One region of the Ruegeria sp. BH8 genome, then DNA from elsewhere that is predicted to be linked to it. Evidence: riboswitches for the same ligand, from Rfam matches in the RefSeq annotation. Region 1 holds a riboswitch; each other region holds the start of a gene.
The links. A riboswitch is a leader RNA that binds a small molecule or an ion and turns the genes downstream of it on or off. The one in region 1 is predicted to bind cobalamin.

Region 1 (5,007 bases):
TATGCAGGACAGCCTGGAAACCCCAGTTTCCCCATCCTTCATTGCAGACAAATTGGGTATTTCCACCCGTCAACTTGAACGGTTGTTTGGCAAATACTTAAACACTTCCCCTAAAAGGTACTTTATGGAAATGCGGCTGGAACGGGCCCGGAAGCTGCTTTTGCAAACCGAGGCGTCGGTCACCGAAGTCGCCGTGGCCTGCGGCTTCGAAAATCCGGGTCATTTCTCTAGGGTGTACAGATCCAGTTTCGGCATCACGCCGCACGCGCAACGCAACAAGATCAACTGAAAAAGATGGGTTGCTGGTTCGCGCTTACCGGCGGGGGTGCCGCGATCTGTTGGCCTCGAACTGGCCTGATCTGGCACCCCCTGATCCTGCCGGGATACCCCCTCGTTAAAAACTGGACTAGTCAACAGACCGGCAGGATTACCCACCAATAAATCTCGATATAGGCATAAGTATATCAAGAACTTGTCATCCAGAGATTTGTTGTGCCCTGTTTCGTTAATCTACCGTTAATTTAAGGCTCAAGTTGAGGCTTTGATTGTGGGTAATCTGCAATATCGACATGCGGTCGCCGCAATCTGTTCAACCTGATGGCGTGTCGTGATTTGTGTCAGGCCTCAGAGGTTTCTAAAAGGAATCTGTTTCACGGTTCAAAACAAGTAGTGAACATATCACTGAGGTTTGGTCGACCCACGCTCGGACAACGCGCCTGCCGATCATCTTTGAAGGCAAAAAACGAACGAATCCAATCCAGGTCAGAATCAAGACAGCATTCGACGGGCAACTTGACGGGTTGTGAGGAAACCCAGGTCAAGATTGCGCGCCGTTGGAATATGGCTTTGAGGCCGTAGATTGTACGTATCTGGCATGCTGCGCTGACGACACTGATATCCAGTACGACCAGAAGCGATCGGAAGCCGTCAGTCCAGATGATAGGACAGAAATCGTTCTGTCCCGCCGGTACTATACCCCCACTGTGCTTTGACACCGAAAACTTCTGAAACGGTTTCCAAAGACAGGGCATGTTCGGGCGGGCCAAGAGAGACCAGCCGCCCTTTTGACAAAACAGCCACCCGGTCACAGGCCATCGCCTGATTCAGATCGTGCAGCGCCATCACTGTCGTCACTTTTAGAATTCGAACACAGTTCAGGATCGACAGTTGGTGATGAATGTCCAGATGGTTGGTCGGTTCGTCCAAAAGCAAGAGTCCCGGTTGCTGAGCCAAAGCGCGTGCGATGTGCAGTCGCTGGCGCTCTCCTCCCGACAATGTCGCCCATTCTCTGTGTGCCATATCGGCCATTTCCACGGTTTGCAGGGCTTTGTCGACTTGCCAGGTGTCCTCGGCGCGCCACGGCCGTAAGGCCGACAGCCAGGGCGTGCGGCCCAGTTCGACCACGGATCGTGCAGTCACGCGTTCGGCCGTATCAGCCTGTTGTTCAACGATGGCAATCCGTTGGGCAATTTGTCTGCGCGACAAATGCGAAACGGGATGACCCGCTATGACGACTTTTCCTGAAACCGGACGTACCAACCCCGCCAGCAGGCGCATCAGCGTTGATTTTCCCGAACCGTTAGGTCCGACCAAAGCAAGTGTTTCGCCGGGCTCCACGACAAAGGATACGTCTGACAGCAAAGTCTTGCCGCGAACGGAATATGTCAGGTTTTGCGCCTCGATCTTCATCGGGCGCTCCTCTGGCCGCGCACCAAAATTACGGCAAAGGCAGGCGCACCGATCAGAGCGGTGACCACCCCAATCGGCAGAACCTGACCCGGGATGATGATGCGCGACACGATATCTGCGCCGATCAGGAAGACCGCTCCGATCAAGGCGGAGGTTGGGATAAGCCTGCGATGCCCCGGTCCCACAAGGAACCGGGCAGCATGAGGGATGACCAGCCCGACAAAGCCAATGGATCCGACGATAGAAACCATGACAGCTGTCGTGAGCGCGGTCGCAAAGATCAGGGTTGCCTGCACCCGACGTACCGATATGCCCAGCGAGGCCGCTGAATCAGAGCCAAAAATAAAGGCGTCCAGTGCTCTGGCGTGAAAGCGGCAAATGAGCCAACCGACAAGGGCCACCGGAATGGCCAGATACACATCCGGCCAGCGCACGCCGCTGAGGTTTCCCATCAGCCAGAACATGATCCCGCGCGCCTGATCGGCATTGGCGGATTTGGCGATGATGAAGGCCGTCAGCGCATTGAACAACTGAGACCCGGCAATTCCCGCCAGGACGATCTGTGCCGTCGCAGCCCGTCCGCCCCCTGCGCCAGCGGCTCGGGCCAGCAACGCGACAAAACCAAAAGCCAAAAGCGCGCCATTGAACGCGCCAAAAGACAGCGACAAGGCCCCCCCACCCAAACCAGCGATGGTTACAGCCACGGCACCCGTCGAGGCCCCGGCAGAAATGCCCAAAATGTAAGGGTCGGCCAACGGGTTGCGCAGCAAAGCCTGCAACACGACCCCTGCGACAGCCAGACCGGCACCGCAGGACGCAGCGACCAGAGCGCGAGGAATCCGGTAGCTCCAGATAATACCCTGATCAATTGGGTCTACAGGAAAGTCCGCTCCGGCCAGCTTGTTGGCCAGAACGGAGAGAACCAAATCGGGCGACAGAGAGGTTTCCCCGATCATCGCGCCCGCAAGAACCGCCGCAATCAACAATGGCACGGTAAGGCACGCAGCCTTGAAACCCTGCCGTAAAATTGCGGCGACCTCGTTCACAGGTTGTTTCCGATGGTATCCAGCTTCTCGGCCAGATCCTCCAGCGCCGGGATTGCGCGGATGGTGGCGTCCATGGCCTGCGCATCCATAATGACGATCCGGTCATTTTTGACCGCATCCATCTGGCTGGTCACCGGATCAGTGCGCAGGAACTCCAGCTTTTTCAGGTAGTCGTCCGCAGCAAAGCGACGGCGGTCCATCTTGGCGATAACAATCACCGTCGGATTGGCTTTGGCAATGGTTTCCCAGCCCACTGTTGGCCATTCTTCATCCGTCTCGACGACGTTGCGGATACCCAATTTACTCATCATGTATCCCGGTGCGCCTTTCTGTCCGGCCACAAACGGGTCGCTTTCCATTTCGGGAGAGGAAAACCAGAATACGGCTGACACATCGTCCAGCTTCACGGTTTGCGCCTTGGCGACGGCTGCGGCTTCGCGGGCCTTGTACTCGGCAACCAGGTCCGTGCCGCGTTCGGATACATCAAAGGCTGCCGCCAGTTCTTCGATACCCTGATACAGCGTATCGGTCGAGAACGCTTGCAGGCGGGTGCCATCGCCGCCGACCGTATTGTCTTTGCCGATGCAATCTGCAGGCATTACGTACGTTGGAATGCCCAGTTCGTGAAATTGCTCACGCGTGGCGACGATGCCCTCGGGTCCGACATGCCATTCATATTGCGCTGCGACCAGTCCCGGCCGCTTGGCAACAACGCTTTCAAAGCTGGGATCATTGTCCGCCAGACGCTCTACCTTGGCATTCACCTCGGCATATTCAGGCAGCACCTCGTTGAACCAGACCGAAGTTCCAAGAACCTGCTCGCCCAGACCCAGCGCATAAAGCACCTCGGTCGCGGCCTGGCCGACCGTGACTGACGACGTCACTGGCGCGTCAAACGTGACCGAGTGACCGCAGTTTTCGATAGAAAGGGGAAAGTTTCCTTCGGCGGCAGCGCTGGTAGCCAGCAAGGAAAGGCCAAACAGGCCAGTGCGTAGAAACATGACAATCGATCTCCATGTGTCAATGACCAGAGAACGGGTGAATGGGCATTTACCGAAGCAACAGGCGCTTTACTGCCTGCCGTGAGCGCAGGGTAGAAAATAGACCGCCCGGCGCGTTTCTTCGGCAACCTCCCCGGACAACCCCGCCCGGCGTGTTTCGGTTTCATACCGGCAGGTCTCCTGACTGACGGGTCTTTGTCTGTCCTGTCTTCCCAGACCAAAATGGCCCAGTGACGGAAATGGACAGCGCTCGCCGCCTACAGTTGCGGGGGCAGTTCCGGTTGGCACCAAAAGGCACCTCGGATTCCCTCTTAGCCACATCGGGACCGGTAAAACGCGGGTACCTTAACACTTACCCTGCGGCAAGAAAAAACTCCGGGGTCTTTCCTATTTTCTCGCAAGAGCATGCACCTGCGCGTCTCAACATGGCGCTGATATCAGAAAAGCCGCTGAGAACGCGCCAAAATCCGGACCCAGATTCATAGTGTGTGATATTAGGGAAAATCATGGCTGGGGTGGTAGGATGCCATGCTAAGTCCTTGATATATATTATTTAAATGTAAAATATCAAGAATATGGGGTCAAGTTAGAAATTTTGTATCCCGGTTTGTATCCGCAAAAGAAAAGTTGGGTTATCTACCGTTCTTTTGAGGAGTTCAGACCGCCTGCTGCCTCGGACAGGAATTTTCTCGCATTTTGAGACAGTCGACTGCTATGCAGAGAGTATGGCTAAAAGACCCGACATTGGCCTCAGGCAGGGGCGTAGATTGTGTCAAATGCGGCACGAGGACCGGCTGGCGTTCATCGCTGAAGGTCTTCCTATCCTACTGGCCAGTGCCCAGGGTTTTCAGGATGCCGCTTCCCGGCTTCATGACAGTCCAAGAGAGGAAGATGTGCTTGTTAGCTTTGCGGATGAAGAGGCCGCGAAAGTTCTTATCTTGATGGACATTGTTCGCTGTCCCCCCGCGCAGGTGAACCAGAATATTGGAAAGTTGATGCGCTGGTTTTACGATCACTTGGCACGGCTGGTCTATGCGAAGGCGACAAGTTGGAAACCGACGAGCGTTCAACAGCTCCAGAACTATTTGGAAAAGGAATGCGAAGAACACACGCTGGAGGGTTTCGCGGGAGAGTTTATCATGCCTGGCGGGCCAGTCCACAAACGTGAAAGCGCTCTTTATGCGGACATTCAATCATACGACAATGATGAATTGGCCTGGCACGAACCGAGAACCAGACCGTCACTTTTCGGACCGGAAGAATCCGATGCC
Region 2 (5,007 bases), on a different contig from region 1:
TCCGGGTGCCCTGAAATATCTGGATGAGTTGCACAGGTTCGATCCCGTGTCGCTGGGCTCGGATGGCAGGGGATTTGAACGCATTCGCCTGACGCTCTGATGGGTTGTCTTTTCCCGATGCCTTCCCTATATCTCGGACTCGAGAGGTTGGCGCGGGCGAGCGCCTCGCCAACCTGGTCAGGTCCGGAAGGAAGCAGCCACAACGAGCCCCGCTTGGGTCGATGTCCAACCTCTCACTTCGTGAACCACAGCCGCAGGAGGGCTTTATGATTGTAGTGAAAACCCTTCGGGCAGACTGGTTCTGATTCACCGGAATCACCGGACTGCCTGAACACACGACCTGCGGATGCGCGATTGCCATCCGTTGGCATTGCTGTTTCTGAAAACAGGCAGATAAATGTCTTATACGCTTTCGGACCTGGGATGGTCCTCTCACTTTGCCGCGCAACACGCGGCTTTTCCTTCCGACACGCCCTTTCGCGTTACCTCGGTTCATCGGGACCGTCTGATCGGGCTGAGCCCGAATGGTGAAATCCCTTTGCTGACACCGGATAGTCCGACCGGTTCATATGCCGTCGGGGATTGGATTCTTGCGGACGCCGAATACCGCGTACGTCGCCTTCTGGACCGGCGCAGCCTGCTGCAACGCAGGGCTGCCGGTACAGGTGCCACAACACAACTGATTGCCGCTAATGTCGATGTGTTGTTCATCGTCAGCTCGTGCAACGCCGATTTCAACCTGCCTCGGCTGGAACGTTATCTGGCGCTGGCGCATCAGGCCGGATGTTATCCGGTCGTCGTCCTGACGAAAGCTGACCAGTCGGATGACCCCGGCAGTTTCTCGGGACAAGTGCAATCTCTGGACCCTTTTCTGTCGGTGCTGGCGATCAATGCGCTGGACCCGGCAGATGTCGAAAAGGTTCTGGCATGGTGCCCCAAAGGCCAGACCGGCGCGCTGGTCGGGTCGTCGGGCGTAGGTAAAACGACGCTCAGCAACGCCATGACGGATCAAAACCTCGCCACGTCTGGAATTCGCGAAGACGACGCACGGGGCAGACACACGACAACGGTGCGCGCGTTGCACGGGATGGGTAACGGTGGCTGGCTGATCGACACGCCGGGAATGCGCGCACTGCGTTTGCTGGACGCTCAGGACGGGATCGACAACGTGTTCTCGGACATCACGGAGCTTGGCCAAAGCTGTCGCTTTTCGGATTGTCAGCACGAGACCGAGCCCGGCTGTACCGTGCAGAACGCAATCGACGAAGGCGTTCTTGATCCGGCGCGGCTGGACCGCTGGCGCAAGCTGCGGCGTGAAGATCAGCGAAACTCGGAAACCGTTGCCCAATCGCGGGCGCGGGACAAGGCGTTCGGCAAGATGGTGCGCGGTGTCATGCAGGACAAGAAGCTTCGCAAACGGCCATAACTGCAAGGTGTTAGGAAAACCTGCGTCGCGTCTGATCAGGCGATCAGGCGCGGCCAGACCGCTGCATTGCGACGGGCAAATGCTCCGATATGGCCTATTTCCGGCAGTCCGAATTCAGCAGGCTTCAGAAGGTGGCGTCTGGCCTCGGGGCCATACAAATCAGCAAGGCGCCAAACCGCCTCGGGCGGAGCCATCTGGTCATCTTCGAACGTGAACAGATCCACTGGTGTTCCAGAACTGCCCCAATGCGCATCAGGCAAATTCTGCCCGATCTCGGGAACGTAGCTAAGAGGGGCTGTACACCATTTGCGCCATTGCCAGTAGACCGAGGCGGGCAGGTCCGAACCAAACCCGATTGCTTTGCCGGGTAGATAGCCAAGTGCCCGCACCATCAGCGGTGCATGGCCATACCAGAACAGCCCTGCCAACCCCCGATAGGGCCATGGGTGATCTTTCAAAGTCACCAGCCCCGAACACACACCGATCATTCGGTCGATCTGGTCGATATCCGGCTGCACCGGCCCCAGCATCGCACCGACGGAATGGCCGATGGTCCACTGCTGCGCCTTTGGAAACCGCCTGCGCATTTCGGCCCGTGCCGCTGGCATATCGATCAACGCCCAATCCGCCATTGTTGCAGTTGCGTCTTTCAGGCGGCCGACCAAAGAAAGCCCGTAGTCCCGATAGTCATAGGTCAGGCAAGCTATCCCCCGCTCGGTAGCCAGCCATCGCGCAAAGTGTTGATAATAGTCACGCGGCACACCCGTGGCACTGTTAAGTACGACAACGGTTTCCGGCTCACCCACTGGCCGGTACAGCCGTGCCGACAAGGTCACGGACCCTGACGGAAAGCGGAAATCTTCGATCAACACCGTCTGTTCCGTATCCAACATGATCCCCGGCTTTCGCTGAAACAATGGTTTGCCTGCCTTCGATGCCGACGAAACTAAGCCGGAACGTAAACCGCATCCAGCATGACCAAACGTCCGGCCTAAAGATCGGCTTGACTCGGAACGCGATCAGGCGCTAGCGGTTGTGTGATGGTTTCCGGCCCCAACAAGAGGTCGGGATGAAAAGGGAACACGGTGCGGTTTGTCTGGTCACACAGATATCAACCAAGTCCGCGACTGCCCCCGCAACTGTAAGCGGTAAGCAATGCCGAAATACCACTGGCCCACGGGCTGGGAAGGTCGGCAGAGCAATGACCCGCAAGTCAGGAGACCTGCCATCGGAACTGAAACCGAAACTCGGGCGGGGTGTCCGGGCAGGTCCTGACAGCGAGATGCTGTCCCACCTGCCCCAATATCCAGCCCACCACGCGCGGAGGGCGCAGGATGATCTGGAAGACAAAGTCACACGAATACAGCGCAACTGTGTGCCAGCGGACGGGCAATACCTGCCCGGCTTTGGCGCGACTGGCCCGCTCGATTTCCGAAGCCATGGCGCAGGCGGTTTCGGCCACCAGCGAAGATTTCGAATTTGAAGGCAACAGCGCGCTGTCACATTGCGCGGAAGGGTGCATGGCAACGATCCGAGCGCGATCCGACAGCGTTCGCGTTTTCTGCGGGGCGCACCCTGATACGGCAATTCGGGACCTTGATGCCTATGCCGATTTGATCTTCGGACCTACATTCAGCACGCTGCCCTCGGGCATTGTCGCGAACCCGCCTTGCGCCATGATCGAGGTTTCAACGATCCGGCCCCGGAAAACCGGCTACGCACCCCAGCAGCTGTCAGCTTGATCCCACTTCCACCTGTGCCGGGGTGATCCGGGACGCCCAGGCCAGCTGCGCATCGGTTTCGACAGCGCAGGGGCGCACGGCCCGCAGGCGGTCCAGTGCGTCGCTGGCGCGTTCACCGCATTCAACCATCAGTCGCAGAACAATCATCCCGGATCTGCCGCACCCCCCACGGCAATGCACAAGAACCCGGCCACCGCCCGACAGCGCATGTCGGGCCGTGGCGCTGACCTCTGGCCAGGCCTTCTGAACCGCCTGCGTCGGTGCTCCAAAATCTTCGATCGGCAGGTGAACCCACCGGCTGGCACGGCTTTGGATGTCGCTGCCAAAGTGCTGCGCGCCATCCTGAAGCATTTCAACATCCGTCGTCATTGAAATCACAAGGCCCGGTTTCCAAGCCGCAATCATATCCAGATCGCCGACGTAATCCCCGCCACGCCCGGGCATTGAAGTAAGGGCAAGCGTTCCGCCTCCGACCTGCAGAGCAAAAATGACCAGCTGCGACATGAAGTGCGTCCTCCCCCAAGGTACTCTTTAAGAAATGAGTCATTAAATCCGCTGGACCAGTTTAGTTGGAAACCAGCCCGTTTCTGAAACAAAAAATCATCACGCCCCACAGTGGACGCGGAGTGCCGCCGCCACTACGCTGTGCCGAAGCACCGAATCCGAGCGAGAAGACATGACAGACACACCAAGCCCCGCCTATCAGGTTCTCGCCCGCAAATACCGCCCGGAAACCTTTGCCGACCTGGTGGGTCAAGATGCTATGGTGCGCACCCTAAAAAACGCCTTCGAGGCCGACCGGATTGCGCAGGCCTTTATCATGACCGGCATTCGCGGAACGGGAAAAACCACCACGGCGCGGATCATCGCCAAAGGCATGAACTGCATCGGACCGGATGGAACCGGAGGACCGACAACCGAGCCTTGCGGTCAGTGCGAGCATTGCGTCGCAATCATGGAAGGTCGCCATGTCGATGTGATGGAAATGGATGCGGCCAGCCGTACCGGCGTCAACGATATCCGCGAGATCATCGACAGTGTCCGCTATCGCGCCGCCAGTGCACGCTACAAGATCTACATCATCGACGAGGTTCACATGCTCTCGACCAGCGCATTCAACGCGCTGCTCAAGACGCTCGAGGAACCGCCCGCACATGTGAAATTCATCTTCGCGACCACCGAGATTCGCAAAGTGCCGGTCACGGTTCTGTCGCGGTGTCAGCGCTTTGACCTGCGCCGGATCGAGCCCGAAGACATGATCGGCCTGCTGCGCAAGATCGCCGGGGCCGAGAGCGCGCAGATCGCCGACGATGCGCTGGCGTTGATCACCCGCGCCGCAGAAGGATCGGCCCGCGACGCGACCTCATTGCTGGATCAGGCAATCTCGCACGGGGCCGGAGAGACGACGGCAGATCAGGTCCGTGCGATGCTGGGTCTGGCCGATCGTGGACGGGTTCTGGACCTGATGGACATGATCCTGCGCGGTGACGCGGCAGGGGCGCTCACTGAACTGAGCGGTCAATATGCGGAAGGCGCCGACCCTCTGGCCGTGCTGCGCGATCTGGCCGAAATCACGCATTGGGTGTCCGTCGTAAAGATCACACCTGACGCGGCCCAGGACCCGACGGTTTCCCCCGACGAACGCACACGGGGCCAGCACATGGCCGAGGCCTTGCCGATGCGGGTTCTGACCCGGATGTGGCAAATGCTGCTGAAGGCGCTGGAGGAAGTCTCTGCCGCGCCCAACGCGATGATGGCCGCCGAAATGGCTGTTATCCGACTGACGCATGTCGCCGATTTGCCCAGCCCCGAAGAGCTGATCAAACGGCTGCAAGACGC
Region 3 (5,007 bases), on a different contig from region 1:
TCTGGTGTTTGCCCTACCCTCAGGCGCGCCCTTGTGGCACAACCTCGTATCCCGGCTCTTCCGGTTCATCATCCGTCATTTCGGCTGGAAAGCCCGGGGCGGTGATATCCAGGCCGGTTGCCTCTTCCAGCCGTTTGATAATATTTGGTGAAAGCTCGCGTTCGCCATATCGTGCGATACCATCGTTAAAGATGTTGATCATCACCGGGTTTATTTCCAGCGGCACCCCGGCGCGGTCGGCGACCTCCTGAAACAAACCGATATCCTTCTTCACCAGATCCATGGTGAAGGAAATATCGCGCGACCCGTTCAGGATGACCTGACTTTCGGTTTCGTGCACGAAGGATGTGCCGGACGAGATTTTGATCGCCTCATAGGTCGTGTTCAGATCCATCCCCGCAGCCTTTGCTGTAACCAGTGCTTCGGCGCAGGTAATCAGGTTGGCAGTGGCAAGATAGTTGGTCATCACTTTCAGCACCGAGGCCGAGCCCAGCTCGCCGGTGTGCAAAACCCGGCGGCCCATTGTCGTCAGGAACGGCAGAATTCGTTCAAACGTTTCCCGGTCACAGCCCGCAAAGATCGAGATATTGCCCGTCGCGGCACGGTGGCACCCGCCAGAAACCGGGCAATCCACAGCTGCACCGCCGCGTGAAATGACTTCGGCACCGAGGCGTTTGACTTCGGCTTCGTCTGTGGTCGACATCTCCATCCAGATCTTGCCGGGGCCCACTTCGGGCAACATCTCCTTCATGACTGCGTCCGATGCTGCCGGAGACGGCAGACAGGTGATCACCGCATCGCAATCGCGCATCAGCTGGGCGGGCCCTTCTGCCGCCTTTGCGCCTTTGGCGACAAATTCGGCCACCAGATCTGCGTTCAGGTCATGCACAGTCAGGTCAATGCCATTGCGCAAAAGGGATCCCGAAAGCTTGCCGCCAACGTTACCCAGACCGATAAATCCCACTTTCATATGACGCATCTCCAAGTTCGTCGTTTTCCCGTCATGCGACCACATACCGAACACGCACTTCATGCCGCCGAACGACGCCTACAGGTCGCTTTTTTCACCTTGGCTTATTTGTTGCGCGCGAACCGCTTGACAAGCGGGTCGGCGGTGCCGCATGTCCCGGACGTTGGTGTCGGCAACAGCCGATGAAAAGGGAATGCGTCAACGGTTCATCCGCCAAACGCAGCCGCCCCCGCGACCGTGACCGGAGAGGATGCCCAATGCCACTGGCCTGTGCCGGGAAGGCGGGACATCCGACAGAGCAACCGCTCTGGCATCCGCAAGCCGGGAGACCTGCCAACACCCGAAGTTGAAACCGGGCGGGGTGTTCCGGTGTCGGGTCCATGTGCAGACGTGGTGCCCGCATGAAACCCCGTCCCCCGCGAAGAGGATTTGGGGGGATGAGAGACATGACCGAGACCGCACCGGTAGAATTACTGGTCTGCACGACTTGCCGCCGGGGTCTGCCCTTCGAGGATGATGCTGAGCGTCCCGGCACATTGTTGCACAAGGCCTTGGAACAGGCTGCCCTGCCAGATGGCATCATTCTGAAACCTGTCGAATGCCTTTCGAACTGCGATCAGGGCTGTTCCATCGTTCTTCGGGGCGGGCCGGATCGCTGGACCTTTGTTTACGAGAACCTGAACGAAGTCGATCACGTCGATGTCATCATCGATGGTGTGACCAAGTATCTGGCCACAGACGATGGTCTGGTGAAGTGGCGCGACCGTCCTGAACATTTCCGCAAAAACTGCGCCTCGCGCATTCCCCCGATTGGAGGTTGAGATCATGTCGAACCTAGAAAAACTTCCCGTCACCGTGATCACCGGCTTTCTGGGCTCGGGCAAAACCACGCTGGTGCGCCATCTGATGCAGAACCCGCAGGGAAAGCGTCTTGCGATTGTTGTTAACGAGTTTGGCGATGTGGGTGTTGATGGCGACATTCTGAAATCCTGCGCGATACCGGATTGCCCTGCGGAAAACATCATGGAACTGGCAAACGGCTGCATTTGCTGCACCGTGGCCGATGACTTCATCCCGACCATCGAGGCGCTGATGGCGCTGGAACCGCGCCCGGATCACATCCTGATCGAAACATCCGGCCTTGCACTACCCAAACCGCTGCTGAAAGCATTTGATTGGCCTGATATCCGTTCGAAAATCACCGTTGATGGCGTGATTGCGCTGGCCGATGCCGAGGCTGTGGCCGCCGGTCGCTTTGCTCCGAACGTTGAAGCGGTGGATGCCCAACGGCTGGCTGATGACTCGATCGATCACGAAACACCCTTGTCCGAGGTGTTCGAGGATCAGATCTCATGTGCGGATATCATCCTGCTGACCAAGCCCGATCTGGCAGGTCCCGAAGGTGTCGCGAAAGCTAAACAGATCATCGCCGCCGAGGCGCCGCGCCCGCTTCCCGTTGTTGAGGTCGCCGAGGGTGTCGTCGACGTACGTGTCGTGCTTGGCCTTGAGGCTGCCGCCGAAGATGATATGGATGCCCGCCCGTCTCATCACGATGGCCATCACGATCATGAGCATGACGATTTCGAAAGCATCATCGTCGAGTTACCGGAACAGACCGACCCGGCGGAACTGGTAGCCAGGATTGAACGTCTTGCATCTGAGCTGAATATCCTGCGCGTCAAAGGCTATGCCGCCGTCACAGGCAAACCGATGCGCCTGCTGGTTCAGGCTGTCGGCGCGCGGGTTCGTCACCAATACGACCGCCCGTGGGAGCCCGGTGAAGAGCGCCGCTCGCGCCTGGTCGTGATTGCCGAGCATGACGACATCAAAGAGGCCGAGATCCGTGATATCCTCGTGGGTGTGACCGAGGTTGCCGAGTAAGTCATGCACGTCGTCTTTCGCGAAAGCCACGGGCTCGAGGAAACCGAGACCCCAACCGATCTGGGCCAAAGCCCGGCTGATCTGGTTGTGCTGTCCTTTTCCGACAGTGACCTGGGCGCTTTCGCGGCGGGCTGGCATCGCGGCGGCGGACCTGAGGGGCGGATGCCACCCCTGCGGCTGGCCAATCTTGCGGCGCTGAAGCACCCTCTGTCCGTCGATACCTATGTCGAACAGACACTTGAGGGCGCAAAGGGCATCCTGATCCGTCTGATAGGTGGCGTGCCCTATTGGTCTTACGGGTTGCAACAGGTTCTGGCACTGGCGCAGGCCAAAGGCATCGCACTGGCCGTATTACCGGCGGATGGGCGTGAAGACACTCGGTTGGATGAGTATTCGACCCTGCCCCTCTCGACCCTGAGGCGGCTGGCACATTTGTGTGACACCGGCGGAGAAGTCGCCGCGCAGGCCGCATTGGCCCAGATGGCCTTGGCAGCAGGGCTTTATGCCGGGCCAGTGATGGGCGCGAAAACCCTGCCCGAATACGGTGCGTGGTGTCCAGATCAGGGCGTCATCCCGTTGGGTTCCGCATTCCAGAACGATGCGAAACGCATCCTTGTCACCTTTTATCGCGCGTATCTGACATCCGCAGACACCGCCCCGGTCGCGGCCCTGATCCGCAGCCTGCGCGCCCGCGGGCTTCTGGCGGTGGGTCTGTTTGCCCCGTCGCTCAAGGCCCCGGCCGCTGCCGACTGGCTCAGGGAGCAGGTCGTTGCCTTGAGACCGTCGGCGATCATCAACGCCACTTCATTCTCGGGCAAGGGCGCGTCCGGCACGTCGCCTCTGGACGCAGCGGATGTACCGGTGTTTCAGGTCGCTCTCGCCACCTCGCGACGCAAGGCCTGGGCCGAGGCCGAACGCGGCCTGTCACCCGCCGACCTCGCCATGCATGTGGTATTGCCCGAAGTGGACGGGCGAATATCGGCAGGCGTTGCCTCATTCAAAGAGCCGGGCAAGCGCGACCCGCATTTGGAATACTCGCGTTTTGCGCATCGGGCCGAGCCGGACCGGATCGAGGCGATCATCGACCGGGTATCGGGCTGGCTTGTCCTGAATGACAAACCCAAGGCAGACCAGATCCCCGCGTTGGTACTGTCCACATATCCCGGCAAAGACTGGCAAATGGCCCATGCGGTTGGTCTCGACGCGCTGGCCTCAGCTGAGGCGATGCTGTCTGATCTTTGCGGTGAAGGCTACGACATCGCGGCTGGCGATCCGGTTGCCGACGCACTCTTGGACGCCCGGATATCGTGGCCGCTTGAGGATTATCTGAGCGCACTCGCTGAATTGCCCCAAACCCTGCGCACCGATCTGCACACCGTATGGGGCAATCCTGAGCAAGACCCAACTTTCACTCAGGGTGCGTTTCACTTCACGGCTTTGCGACGCGGCAAGGCGCTGGTCGCACTGCAACCAGAGCGCGGAACACCCGAACTGCGTGATGACGACTATCACGACCTTTCGCGTACCCCGCGCCATAGCTATGTCGCCTTCTATTTGTGGCTGCGCAAAGGTCTTGGCGCGGATGCGCTGATCCATATCGGTGCGCATGGCACACTGGAATGGCTGCCCGGCAAATCGGTCGCCCTATCAGCAGACTGCTGGCCCGAGGCGCTGATCCGTGACCTGCCGGTGGTCTACCCGTTTATAGTCAACGACCCGGGCGAGGCCGCGCAAGCCAAACGCCGGATCGGCGCCGTGACCCTGGGCCACATCCCGCCCCCCATGAAAGAAAGCGGAACGCCTGACCGGATGGTGCGGCTGGAAGCCCTGCTGGACGAGTTCTCAAACGCGGACGGCCTTGACCCCAGACGCCGTGACCGGTTGCAGGAAGATATCCGGGATGAGGCGCAAGCCATTGGGCTGGAGCACGATCTGGGCCTGAACCAGGCCACCAGCACCGCGGAAGCAATCACGCGCATCGACCGCTTTGTCTGCGATATCAAAGAAAGCCAGTTTGGCGACGGGCTGCACGTCTATGGGCGTGTTCCGGATGTGATCGGCAGTTTCGACCCAGCCCCATCCGCCCATGCCGAACGCAAGGCACTGATCAATGCGTTGGCTGGCAAGCGGATCGAGGCTGGCCCGTCCGGCTCGCC

Region 2: linked by a shared signal. The riboswitch ahead of ACR0AD_RS18450 (hypothetical protein) and the one ahead of ACR0AD_RS12020 (ABC transporter substrate-binding protein) in region 1 are both predicted to bind cobalamin.
Region 3: linked by a shared signal. The riboswitch ahead of ACR0AD_RS06720 (DUF1636 family protein) and the one ahead of ACR0AD_RS12020 (ABC transporter substrate-binding protein) in region 1 are both predicted to bind cobalamin.

Annotation. Positions count from the first base shown of each region.
Region 1 covers NZ_JBQFSP010000006.1:9,812-14,818, reverse strand. Annotated here, with positions in the region: gene ACR0AD_RS12035 (GlxA family transcriptional regulator) at 1-289, shown strand, start outside; partial or broken gene ACR0AD_RS12030 (ABC transporter ATP-binding protein) at 1,180-1,689, opposite strand; gene ACR0AD_RS12025 (FecCD family ABC transporter permease) at 1,686-2,717, opposite strand; gene ACR0AD_RS12020 (ABC transporter substrate-binding protein) at 2,732-3,736, opposite strand; cobalamin riboswitch at 3,890-4,082, opposite strand; gene ACR0AD_RS12015 (hypothetical protein) at 4,513-5,007, shown strand, end outside.
Region 2 covers NZ_JBQFSP010000015.1:48,101-53,107, forward strand. Annotated here, with positions in the region: gene ACR0AD_RS18430 (bifunctional 2',3'-cyclic-nucleotide 2'-phosphodiesterase/3'-nucleotidase) at 1-100, shown strand, start outside; RNA gene ffs (signal recognition particle sRNA small type) at 141-239, shown strand; gene rsgA (ribosome small subunit-dependent GTPase A) at 398-1,426, shown strand; gene ACR0AD_RS18445 (alpha/beta hydrolase family protein) at 1,462-2,319, opposite strand; cobalamin riboswitch at 2,452-2,670, shown strand; gene ACR0AD_RS18450 (hypothetical protein) at 2,761-3,168, shown strand; gene ACR0AD_RS18455 (protein-tyrosine phosphatase family protein) at 3,160-3,672, opposite strand; gene ACR0AD_RS18460 (DNA polymerase III subunit gamma/tau) at 3,845-5,007, shown strand, end outside.
Region 3 covers NZ_JBQFSP010000001.1:1,351,851-1,356,857, forward strand. Annotated here, with positions in the region: gene ACR0AD_RS06715 (NAD(P)-dependent oxidoreductase) at 20-1,015, opposite strand; cobalamin riboswitch at 1,118-1,322, shown strand; gene ACR0AD_RS06720 (DUF1636 family protein) at 1,417-1,791, shown strand; gene cobW (cobalamin biosynthesis protein CobW) at 1,796-2,851, shown strand; gene cobN (cobaltochelatase subunit CobN) at 2,855-5,007, shown strand, end outside.